3 regions of the Rossellomorea vietnamensis genome follow, and region 2 is predicted to be linked to each of the others. Evidence: riboswitches for the same ligand, from Rfam matches in the RefSeq annotation. Region 2 holds a riboswitch; each other region holds the start of a gene.
What was found. Region 2 has a riboswitch for S-adenosylmethionine ahead of mmuP (S-methylmethionine permease). Riboswitches for the same ligand answer to the same signal wherever they lie in the genome.

Region 1 (4,109 bases), 1.9 Mb from region 2:
TTCCACCGAAGGTCATGATGCAAGGTACACGGATTGCGACGAAGGTGGATGGTGTTAAAGGTAACTAGCGGTGCCAGATTCGTGTATGGATCTGGCACCATTTCTATAAGCAGTGAAACAAACCACTTGCACTATTTTTTGTAAACGTGAGAAAATATGAGTAGAAAGTGGACATCATCTCTTGTTATCTGAATATACTATCCTAATCTTATTTCTGAAAGATAAGGTGATGATCATGATGGAACTTGACGAAAAGGTAATCATTGTCGAAGGTACAACAGACAAGCGGAAAGTAAGAGACATAATCAAAGAACCGATTGAAATTATTTGCACAAATGGAACGATCAGCATCACAAAAATGGACGAACTCATCGATGAGCTCTTTGAAAGGGATGTATACATCCTCGTCGATGCGGATGATGCAGGGGAGAAGTTACGTAAACAATTCAAGCGTGAATTCCCCGAGGCGGAACACCTTTATATCGACCGGATGTATAAGGAAGTGGCCGCAGCCCCGGAATATCATCTTGCCTCCGTTCTCATAGGTGCAAATATCGATGTGCATAAAGAATATCTTGGAAAAAGGATGATTTAGTTTTGTTGGAGGTAAGCCAGACAGAAGAATTAAACGAATCGATCAAATCCCATGCGTTGGAAGCCGTTTATCTATATACACCGATGTGTGGTACATGTCAGGTCGCGGGTAAAATGTTGGAAGTGGTCGAGAAACTCCCCCAGTCATTTCATTTTGTGAAGGCGAATCTGAACTATCTGCCCCAATTCGCCGAAGAACAATCCATTGAAAGCGTCCCCTGCCTTCTTTTATTTAAAGATGGACAGGAAATGGAAAGAATCTATGCCTTTCAATCCGTCCCATTCCTATACGAAACCATCAACAAAATCCAAAACAACCAGTGGGGATAAGAGACCTTTATGAAAGGTCTTTTTATTTTGTGGATTTTCTTTCTACAAACGAGGACATATTTCTTGGGAAATGTTTCGAATCCCATCATTTTTTGACTGGTCATCACCCAATTTCTTACTGTTCGACAAATAAGATAAACTCATTCAAAACATGTCGAGAATGTCTAAAAGGGAAAAATACCTAAAAGTGGAATTGATACTATATAGAAGTTTCACTGGGAGGGTATTCATGCGAATATATTTAGAGGAATTAGTAGATCAGTGTCATTCAAGGTATCACTTACGACTCTTGTTTCCGGACAGCCCATTTGTTCTTCAATTTCAATGTGAAAAGGAGCGTTATGCGATCTCCGTTTCAAACAGAGGTTGTGCTGTATTGCGTGATGGTAGCAGGCAATCGCATTTTGATATTAAGGGAAAAGAGAAGGACATGCTATCCCTACTAACAGGAGAAGAGCGATTGTCTCAACTGATTGAAAACGGCATCCTGGAAGTCAAGGGGGGATACCGCCAGCTGTTATTTGTAGAATCTATCCTCTGGCTGACAAGGTCCAGGGTCAAGGAACCCGTCCAAGTATGAAAAACGTGAGAAAAAAGAATTGACACATTTCTATTTTCGATGATAGAATCTCTCTTGTAGCAAATTTTCAGAGTCTTTAACAATTCAAAAAATTAAATAAATCGATACTTTACTCTTATTTAGAGAGGTGGAGGGACGTGCCCTATGAAGCCCGGCAACCGTCAATGAAAATTGAAATGGTGCCAATTCACTCAAAGCATTTGCTTTGAAAGATGAGAGAAAGGATAGTCCTATATATGATTATGCCTTTCTGCTTATCGCAGGAAGGCATTTTTTATTGTATACGAAAAGGCTGTGGGGATTGCCCGGTATGTGCAACTGTAATTCTTATTAAAAAGGTCGTTTTACTCAGAAAGAAGGTGGAGACAGCATGATTAGCATTTCAGATGTAAAAAAAATCTATCAATCAAAATCTGGCCCGATTTCAGCCGTTGATGGCGTCAACATCGACATTGGCCAAGGGGAAATTTTTGGAGTAATTGGCTATAGTGGGGCAGGGAAAAGTACGTTGATCCGAATGCTCAATGGACTTGAAGTTCCCACAAATGGAACCGTGAACGTAAATGGACAGATTGTTTCCAAAGTGAAAGGGAAAGATCTTCGGCAGGCGAGGCAATCGATAGGGATGATCTTTCAGCATTTCAATCTCCTTTGGTCGCGTACGGTACTTGAAAATATCCAGTTTCCATTAGAAATAGCCGGAGTTTCTAAGAAGGAGAGACTGCGAAGGGCCAATGAATTATTGGAGCTGGTGGGATTGGATGGAAGAGGAGACGCCTATCCATCCCAGTTGAGCGGTGGACAGAAACAGAGGGTCGGGATTGCAAGATCCCTTGCAAATAATCCCGACGTCCTTCTCTGTGACGAAGCCACCTCTGCTTTAGATCCGCAAACAACCGATTCCATCCTTGATTTATTGGTGGATATTAATAAACGTTTAGGTCTGACCATCGTCCTGATCACCCATGAAATGCATGTGATCAAAAAGATCTGCCATCGTGTGGCGGTCATGGAACAAGGGAAGGTGGTAGAACTTGGGGATGTTCTTGAGGTGTTCAGAAATCCTAAAGAGCAGGTGACGAAACGATTTGTGAGAGAAGTATCTCAAGTGGAAGAAACAGGGGAAACGATCGATCACCTATTGGCTCAGTATCCGAAAGGAAAAGTACTGAAATTCACCTTCGTTGGTGAATCGACTGAGCAACCGCTCATTACCAGCTTGATCCGACGATTCGACCTGGATGTCAATATCCTTCAAGGACAGATTTCCCAAACGCAAAAAGGGGCTTATGGTACGCTGTTCGTCCATCTTGATGGAAACGAAGAGACGGTTCAGGCAGCCGTTTCCTTCGCTGAGGAACAGATGGTCAAAGTGGAGGTGATCGGAGGATGATAGAAAATATATTTCCGAATGTGGACTGGGAGAAGATGTGGGAAGCGACTGTTGAAACCCTTTATATGACGGGGATGTCAGTCCTGATTACCTTCGTGGTAGGACTGATTCTTGGGATCCTTTTATTTCTTACATCCAAGGAAAATTTATGGGAAAACAAGCTTACATATACGGTGACCAGTGCAGTGGTCAATGTATTCCGCTCGATTCCGTTCATTATCCTGATTGTATTACTGATTCCATTTACAAAATTTTTATTGGATACCATCCGCGGGGCGAACGCGGCTCTTCCGGCCCTGATTATCGGAGCAGCACCGTTTTACGCACGCATGGTGGAAATTGCATTAAGAGAAGTGAACAAAGGCGTCATTGAAGCAGCGAAAGCGATGGGGGCGAAGACTAGCACGATCATATGGAAAGTGCTTATTCCCGAATCTCTTCCGGCTTTGGTTTCAGGTATCACGGTAACAGCCATCGCCCTGATGGGGTATACGGCAATGGCTGGTGTCATCGGTGCCGGGGGATTAGGAAACCTCGCTTACCTGGATGGTTTTCAACGGAGCAGGGAGGATGTAACCCTTGCTGCGACCATCATGATTTTACTCGTTGTATTTGCCATTCAAATCATTGGTGACTACTTCACAAATAAATTAGACAAACGATAAGAGGAGAGAAAACAGATGAAAAAATGGTTAGCAGGAATAGTAGTAGCAACAAGTATCTTTGGATTGGCAGCATGCGGGAGTGATTCCGGCTCCGGAAGCAGTGACGGGAAGGAATTAGTGGTAGGAGCGTCAAACGTTCCCCATGCGGAAATCCTTGAAAAAGTGAAACCGATTTTGGAAGATAAGGGGATCGACCTGCAAATTGAAACATATCAAGACTATATCCTTCCGAATAAAGACCTGGATAATGGTGATCTGGATGCGAACTATTTCCAAACCGTACCTTACATGGACTTGCAGATGAAAGAGAACGAATATGATTTCGTCAATGCAGGCGGAATTCATATCGAGCCAATCGGTGTGTATTCCAAAAAGTATAAATCTCTTGAGGACCTTCCTGAAGGTGCCACGATCTTGATGAGTAATTCCGTATCCGATCATGGCCGCATCCTTACATTATTAGAGAAAAAAGGTCTGATCACGTTAAAGGACGGCGTGGAAAATACACAGGCACAGCTTGAGGACATCAAAGAAAATCCAAAAAAAC
Region 2 (4,109 bases):
AAAGGGCGATCCTCTGAGTGGGATCAAAGGCAATGCCGATACAGGAAGCGAGACAAAGCAGAAATGATGCAACGGGAACCAGTGGATAGAGCGGCGTCCGATAGGCCAGGTCTTTCACATCGTTTCCTTCCCTTATGTATTGTCTTCGAAATAGAAATTGAGCAGCACTGATGCTCATCCACACGATCACGACGGCAAGACCTGAGACCGAAACCAATACGATGTAGACCGTCCCCGGTGCAATGATGCTTGAAAGCAAGGACAGTCCCCCTCCAAGCATGCTACACACAATCGCATTAAGAGGGATCCCCCTATCAGTCAATTTAGCGAAAATCGGGGAGATCGTTTGCTTATCAGCCAGAGACCATAGCATTCGGGAAGAAGCATACAGACCTGAGTTTGCCGCTGATAAGATAGCCGTGATAATGACAAAATTCATGATATCTGCGGCAAAAGGAATTCCAATCCGTCCAAGCACTGCGACAAAAGGGCTTTCCAATACACCGGCTGACTGGCTCGGTAATAATGCAGATAACACGACAATCGTCCCTACATAAAAGAGAATCAATCTCACAAGCGTAGTGCGGATGGCTTTAGGAATCGATCTGGATGGATTCTCTGTTTCTCCCGCCGCTACTCCGATCAGTTCTGTTCCTGAAAAAGCAAAATTCACGGCAAGCATGGTCATCAAGATGGCAAATGCCCCGTTCGGAAATAACCCTGAATCGGTGATATTCGAGAAAAATGGAACGGGCTCTGAATGACCAAGGGGGATGAACCCGAATATCGCCCCTGCCCCAATCACAATAAACCCCACAATCGCAATCACTTTCACTAAAGAAAACCAAAATTCAGATTCAGCAAAAAAACGCACCGACAATGCATTAAGGAAAAAAATCAACGCAGCGAAGACCGCGCTCCAAATCCATACACTAATCGAAGGGAACCAGCGCTGCATCATCAAGCCGGCCGCCGTGAACTCCGACCCCAATGCCACCGTCCATGTCAGCCAATATAACCAGCCCACTGTATAACCGGTCCCCGGACCAATGAATTTTGCAGCATAACTATGAAAGGATCCGGTCTCCGGCATATGGACAGATAGCTCGCCTAAACACAGCATCACTAGATACACCACCAGCGCACCGATTAAATATGCAAGGATCGTCCCAAATGGACCAGCCTGATGAATGGTATAACCCGAACTCAAGAAAAGCCCGGTTCCGATCACCCCTCCAAGACTCAGCATCACTAAATGCCGTGTCTTCATCTTTCTTTTGAAACTCTGTCCTGCGTTTTCCATACAAACACCCTTCCTTCTAAGTTAATTGAGGAATGAGTGAACAAACAAAAAACGCACCCTGAACGAGTGCGTCACCGACAAATAAAAGATTGCTCCTATCTATCAGGGTTTGAATCACCCGCTGGAATTAGCACAGTATCTTCGCAGACCTGTTGCTGAGGCTTCAAAGGGCCAGTCCCTCCACCTCTCTGGATAAGAAAATATTTTGATTTTTTAAAACTCTATCAATATATCGGAATAATGTCAAGACCCTGAAACCGATAATGTAGCCCAACCCATCCAATGGTTACATGAAGGTATAATTAGGGAACAACTATTGTAAAAAAGGAGAAACCGCCATGCCAGAAGGTCCAGAAATCAGAAGAGCAGCCGATAACGTTGAGCGTGCTCTTATAAATAAAACAGTGGAAGATGTTTATTTTGCCTTCCCTCATTTAAAGGACTATGGAGAACTGCTGAAGGGGTCTAACGTGACAAGAGTCGATACGAAAGGAAAAGCCATGCTCATCCGCTTTGACAATGGATACACCATCTACTCCCACAATCAACTTTACGGAAAATGGTATATCAGAAACACCTACAATTACCCGAAAACAAATCGCCAGCTTCGATTAGCCCTTCATAACGAGAAAAAATCCGCCCTTCTCTATAGCGCGTCGGATATCGAGGTTCTCAGAGATGAAGAGGTGCCATCTCACCCATTCATCTCAAAAGTCGGGCCAGACCTTTTAAGCGAAGAGGTATCCATAGATGAGCTGGTTGGACGGATGAAGGACAAAAGATTCCGAAACCGGAAATGGTCGATTTTATTGCTTGATCAAGGTTTTGTCGCCGGAATCGGGAATTATTTGCGATCAGAAATTATGTTTATTGCCGGCATACATCCTTCCTTCAGGCCTGTCGACTGTACTGAAGATCAATTAAACAAAGCTGCCCATGCGATGATGGATTTAGTAAAGCAATCGTATGAAACTGGAGGTATCACCAATGATCCCGTCCTTGCTCAGAAACTGAAAGACAAAGGTGTGAAGCGATCCCGCTATCGTCACTGGGTCTTTAACCGTGAAGGGGAATCTTGCTTCATCTGTGGAAGCGAAATCGAGAAGACGGTAGCCGGAGCCGCTTCAAGAAGACTTTACCATTGTCCGGTTTGTCAAGGATCGAACGATAAATAAAAGGGAACGTGGCAATCTTAATGCCACGTTCCCTTTTAACTTTTTAACGTCAAACCACAGATTCTATTCCGTACTCCGGTTAATCGCTTCTTTCATCGATATCCCTTTTACTTTCCGGCGATTCAGCCACAGGGAAACATAATACGATAGGATCATGATGATGAAACTGATAATGACACTCATCCAATCCAGCCTGACAGGAATCGTCACATTCATTTCTGAAGTGATGGAATTCATAAAGGCTGAAATCGAGAATATCGTCACGGGAATGCCTATCGCATACCCAAGGATGATAAACCAAATGTTATAGCCGATCATCATGTTCATGATCGACTTCTCCCGGTAGCCGATGACTTTCATGAGTGAAATTTTGAATGAATTTTCCTCGATTAATAATGAAATCAATATATAGATGATGATTACCGCAATGATCGCCGCAACAAAGGCAATCGCTGCCACACCATAGTTCAACGGCTTGATCATTTCCTTGAAACCGTCAATCGTATCGGATGACTTTGTCATCGAGACAATCTGATCTTCCGACAAGTGGAGTTCTTTGTTTGAATAAATTTCCGTATAACTTCCCGACGGATAATCATTTAATCGGTTGAATTCATCGAGGGGCATATAGATCATATTTCCAAGATAGGATTCAGCGATGTGATCAATGGTGAGAGTAAAGGATTTGTCCGTCAATTCATTTGTTACATGAATCGAATCCCCCTCTTGAACCCCTAATTTATCTGAGAGTGATTTATTCATGACCACCGAATCGAATGTAAGCCTTTCCCCGCTTGCATCCTGCAATCGAATGGCTGTATTATCCGGCTTTAGGCCAGTGATCATCACGCTCTCCTCATCTGTGGTAAATGGTGCCACGGATCCCACCTGTCCAGAGTCAGGCTCTTTGGTCTTGGGAGCATTGAATAGATAGCTATACTCATAGTCGTATACTTGTTGAAAATTATCGGTCACGAGAAACTCCATCGAATTCTTGGTGACGAATCCGAACAACAATAATAATGTCGCAAACATCACACCTATGATCAAAAACAGTGCCCTGGGAAGGTTTCTCATGATTTCCCTAATCACGAATTTCCGGTGGAACGGCAGCTTCTTCATTTTAAACAACCGCTCCATCCTGCTCACTTTGACCTTTCGTTCTCCACCTTTTATCAAACTCACCGGCGGGATCTTCAAGACACGGTGAACCAAGTAATAGGTGAACGGGAGGAACAGCACAAGTGGCAGGAAGATACTCACAAGTAAATAACCCACATGCAGTTTCACATCCAGTACGGGCAGATTATAATAAGCCGCGAAAGTGGATAGCAATGGATGCAGGAATATCCAGCCAAGGATCGTACCGACCACGCTTCCTGTGGTAGCAAGAATTCCGGCGTAAGAAAGATAATGACGGATAATTTCCTTTTTCCTGTAGCCGAGGGCATACAATGTACCGATCTGTACATATTCCTTCTTCATTAAGCGCCACAATAATATAAGAATGATCACCATACTAATGAATAAAATACCGATCGGAAGAAATTGCCCCATCTTTTTGACACCGGCAATATCCCCTTTGATGAAGGAAATGCGATTATTATCTTTTTTATCCGTCCATTTAATGA
Region 3 (4,109 bases), 1.3 Mb from region 2:
GAGCCGTTTACTTCAATTCTACACGGACTTGAATATCGACGGACGTTACATCGCCATGGGGGATAACCGTTGGGGATTAAGAGAATGGTACCCGGTTGATCAAATCGAGGAAGAGACCGTTCCAACGATGAAATCCAGCAAAAAGAAAAAGGCGAAGAAGAAAGACGAAGATCTGGATCTGGATGATTTCGATGATCTGGATGATGAAGATCTGGATTATGATGATCTTGATGATGCGGACGATGATGATGATCTTACGGATGACGACGACGATGTCGATGTGGATGATGCAGACGAGGATCTGGATCTTGATGACGACGAGGAAGAGCTCGAGATCGATGAATTCGACGATGTCGACGATGAAGATGAAGACGAAGAAGATGAATTGGAAGAAGAGGAAGAGAAATAATCTCTCCCGAATCAGTATGGCTCCCGCCAGGCTTTTGGGCCTTTTGGGGGCCTTTTGATTTGCGTGAAATGAGTGAAAATTCTATCCCTTATTCTATGCTTGACTTCTACCTCTTAGGAAGGTAGTATTTTATTTGGGCTCCCTAAAAAGGGACAGATCACGTATATCACGCTCCCCTTACAAGATTGTAAGCGGGGCGTTTTTTGTTTTTATAAGAAGAATGCATTGACATGAACGGGTTGTTGCCAACCTTTCATAAGTGGAGGATCGATTCTTTCAAGACCCCTTCCATTTTTATGTATCTTGATCATAAGAGGCTGTCTTAAAGCTTGAGTATGCAGGTGAATTTATTTTAAGAGAATGGACTTGTCCTTCTTTGAACAAGATAAATTCATGACATACCTACAATAGACACCCTCTACTTTTTTTGAACCAAACTTACTTTGAAGGGGGACATATACATGACTAAGTATATTTTTGTAACAGGCGGCGTAGTGTCGTCACTAGGGAAAGGGATCACAGCAGCGTCCCTTGGAAGACTATTGAAAAACCGTGGAGTGAGCGTCACGATCCAGAAGTTCGATCCATACATCAACGTGGATCCGGGAACGATGAGTCCTTATCAGCACGGTGAAGTATTCGTAACCGATGATGGTGCTGAGACGGATCTGGACCTTGGCCACTACGAGCGTTTCGTTGACATCAACCTGACGAAATACAGCTCTGTGACAACGGGTAAAATCTATTCTACTGTTCTGAAAAAAGAGCGCCGCGGGGATTATCTTGGCGGGACTGTGCAAGTCATCCCGCATATCACAAATGAAATCAAAGAGCGCGTGTACCGTGCCGGCCGCGAAACGAATTCCGATGTCGTGATCACGGAAATCGGTGGAACGGTCGGGGATATCGAATCCCTTCCATTCCTTGAAGCGATCCGCCAGATCAAGAGTGATGTCGGCCGTGACAACGTGATGTACATTCACTGTACGCTGATTCCTTATATCAAAGCGGCGGGCGAAATGAAGACGAAACCGACCCAGCACAGTGTAAAAGAGCTTCGCAGTCTCGGGATCCAGCCAAATGTCATCGTCGTACGTACCGAAATGCCGATGACCCAGGATATGAAAGACAAGATCGCGTTATTCTGTGATATCGATAAACATGCCGTAATCGAAGCGATGGATGCAGATACGCTTTACTCAGTACCACTTGCCCTTCAGGATCAGAAGCTCGATGAAATCACGTGTCAGCACTTGAAGTTGAACTGCCATGAAGCAGACATGACCGAGTGGAATGAGCTGGTTGACCGGGTGAAAAACCTTTCCCGCAAAACAAGGATCGCCCTTGTCGGGAAGTATGTTGAATTACAGGATGCTTATATTTCTGTAGTCGAAGCCCTTCGTCATGCAGGATATCATTTCGACAGCGACATTGAAGTGAGATGGTTGAACTCTGAGCTTGTCGACAACGAAAATGTGGCAGAGAAGCTTGCTGACGTGGATGGAATCCTTGTACCAGGCGGCTTCGGTGACCGCGGTGTCGAAGGAAAGATCGCTGCGACGCAATATGCCCGTGAAAACAAGATTCCTTTCCTTGGAATCTGCCTTGGTATGCAGCTGGCATCTGTTGAATATGCGCGTAATGTCCTTGGACTTGAAGGAGCACACTCGGCTGAGCTGAATCCTGAAACGCCATATCCGGTCATCGACCTTTTACCGGAACAAAAGGATATCGAAGACCTTGGCGGGACCCTTCGTCTCGGACTATACCCATGTAAGCTGACAAAAGGTTCAAAAGCCTATGCAGCCTACGACGGGGAAGTCGTATACGAACGTCACCGTCACCGTTTCGAATTCAACAATCACTACCGAGAGCAAATGGAAAAAGCCGGCTTCATCTTCTCAGGCACAAGCCCGGATGGCCGTCTTGTGGAAATCATCGAGCTGAGCGACCACCCATGGTTCGTCGCATCTCAATTCCACCCGGAATTCACATCACGCCCGACACGCCCGCAGCCTCTATTCAGAGACTTTGTGGAAGCGTCCCTTGCGTATGGTGAGAAATAAGATTTGAATGATAGAGCCCTCCCGGTTTGGGAGGGCTTTTTTATATTGTTGGGTGATCATTTCCGGAGACCCGCCACAGAATTTTTTTAAAAAAGAATATTGACAATATTTCCACATATCGTTAATATAGCGATTATAGCAAAAGCGAACACAACCAATTTCATATTCTCTTATAAAGAGTTGGCAGAGGGACTGGCCCGATGACGCCCGGCAACCTACCGTTTTACGACGGAAAGGTGCTAAGACCTGCAGGAAGCATTTCCTGAGTGATAAGAGCACGTTTATTTATACATAAACCTCTTTTCTCTTGGGAAAAGAGGTTTTTTTATTGAAAAAAATAGAGGGGAACACCCTCGGGAGGAGAAAAGAAAGATGAAAAAAACGGCATCATTACTCGTATTAATCGCACTACTTTTCAGTTTGGCGGCTTGTCAGCCAAAGGTATCACAGGAGGCGGAAGCAGACGGTGGGGAAGCGACTTCCGATCATCCGTTAGCCAATAAAAAAATCGCCCTTATTATGCAAATCAATCTCGGGACATTTTCCGCTCAATACATAGAAGGGGTCAAGGAACAGGTGGAAAAGTTCGGGGGGAAGGTTCAAGTGTTCACTTCGGAAGGGGACCTGGCCAAAATGTCCTCTAACCTGGACGCGGCGATCAACCAGAAATTTGATGGCATTCTGATCGACCATGGAACGAAAGAAGCACTGCAATCAGGGGTGGAAAAGGCGAAAGAACAAAATATTCCGGTTGTTGTATTCGATGCGGATGTGGCATCAAAAGGAGTGACGGTCCTCGAGCAGGGGGACAAACAAATGGCTGAACAAACCTTGACGAAGCTTTCAGCTGAGCTTGGCGGCAAGGGTGAAATCGTAAAGATTTGGGTCGCAGGCTTTGCGCCCATGGAAAGACGTCAGGCGGCATACGAAGAATTTTTAAAGGAAAATCCAGATATCAAAGAGGTCGCGGCATTTGGAGCGGCGAGTCAGAATACAGCGCTGGATACACAGGCTCAGATGGAGGCCATCTTGAAACAATATCCAAACAAAGGGGACATCGATGCTGTCTGGGCAGCGTGGGATGAATTTGCGAAAGGTGCCGTCCGGGCAATCGAAGCGGCGGGGAGAGATGAAATCAAAGTATACGGAATCGACATGAGTGACGAGGATCTTCAGATCATTCAAAAAGACGGCAGCCCATGGGTGGCATCGGCAGCTGTAGATCCGAAAGATATCGGCAGGGTCCAGGTCCGCTTCCTTTATCAAAAGCTGAACGGAAAAAAAACGCCTGAAAAGGTGAAATTGGATCCCGTGTTCATTGAAAAAACTGCTTTACCGAAAGAATCGATTACAACGGATCAATTGAACGAGCATATTGAAGGATGGGGAGCGAGTGAGCAGGGGTATACAGATGAGCTGAAAGAGCTCGAATCTTCGTTCACAAACTAGAAAGGAGTTGGGAGCGATGGCGTCTCCACTATTGACTATGTCGGGTATCAACAAGAGCTTTTCGGGAGTGAAAGCCTTGAAAAATGCTAGATTCGATGTGCGGGAGGGAGAAGTTCATGCCCTGCTGGGAGCGAACGGGGCAGGGAAAAGCACCCTGATGAAAATTTTATCAGGAGCCTATGTCG

Region 1: it holds a riboswitch for S-adenosylmethionine, as region 2 does, so the genes downstream of both, N5C46_RS18510 (methionine ABC transporter ATP-binding protein) here and mmuP (S-methylmethionine permease) in region 2, are expected to answer to the same signal.
Region 3: it holds a riboswitch for S-adenosylmethionine, as region 2 does, so the genes downstream of both, N5C46_RS15535 (sugar ABC transporter substrate-binding protein) here and mmuP (S-methylmethionine permease) in region 2, are expected to answer to the same signal.

Annotation. Positions count from the first base shown of each region.
Region 1 is NZ_CP104558.1:3,628,048-3,632,156, forward strand. It holds gene N5C46_RS18490 (YusG family protein) at 1-58, shown strand, start outside; gene N5C46_RS18495 (toprim domain-containing protein) at 236-595, shown strand; gene N5C46_RS18500 (thioredoxin family protein) at 598-924, shown strand; gene N5C46_RS18505 (SCP2 sterol-binding domain-containing protein) at 1,154-1,504, shown strand; SAM riboswitch class I at 1,617-1,723, shown strand; gene N5C46_RS18510 (methionine ABC transporter ATP-binding protein) at 1,875-2,897, shown strand; gene N5C46_RS18515 (methionine ABC transporter permease) at 2,894-3,562, shown strand; gene N5C46_RS18520 (MetQ/NlpA family ABC transporter substrate-binding protein) at 3,578-4,109, shown strand, end outside.
Region 2 is NZ_CP104558.1:1,739,046-1,743,154, forward strand. It holds gene mmuP (S-methylmethionine permease) at 1-1,303, opposite strand, end outside; SAM riboswitch class I at 1,396-1,502, opposite strand; gene nei (endonuclease VIII) at 1,642-2,478, shown strand; gene N5C46_RS08945 (ABC transporter permease) at 2,542-4,109, opposite strand, start outside.
Region 3 is NZ_CP104558.1:2,999,253-3,003,361, forward strand. It holds gene rpoE (DNA-directed RNA polymerase subunit delta) at 1-409, shown strand, start outside; gene N5C46_RS15530 (CTP synthase) at 871-2,475, shown strand; SAM riboswitch class I at 2,643-2,751, shown strand; gene N5C46_RS15535 (sugar ABC transporter substrate-binding protein) at 2,848-3,924, shown strand; gene N5C46_RS15540 (sugar ABC transporter ATP-binding protein) at 3,941-4,109, shown strand, end outside.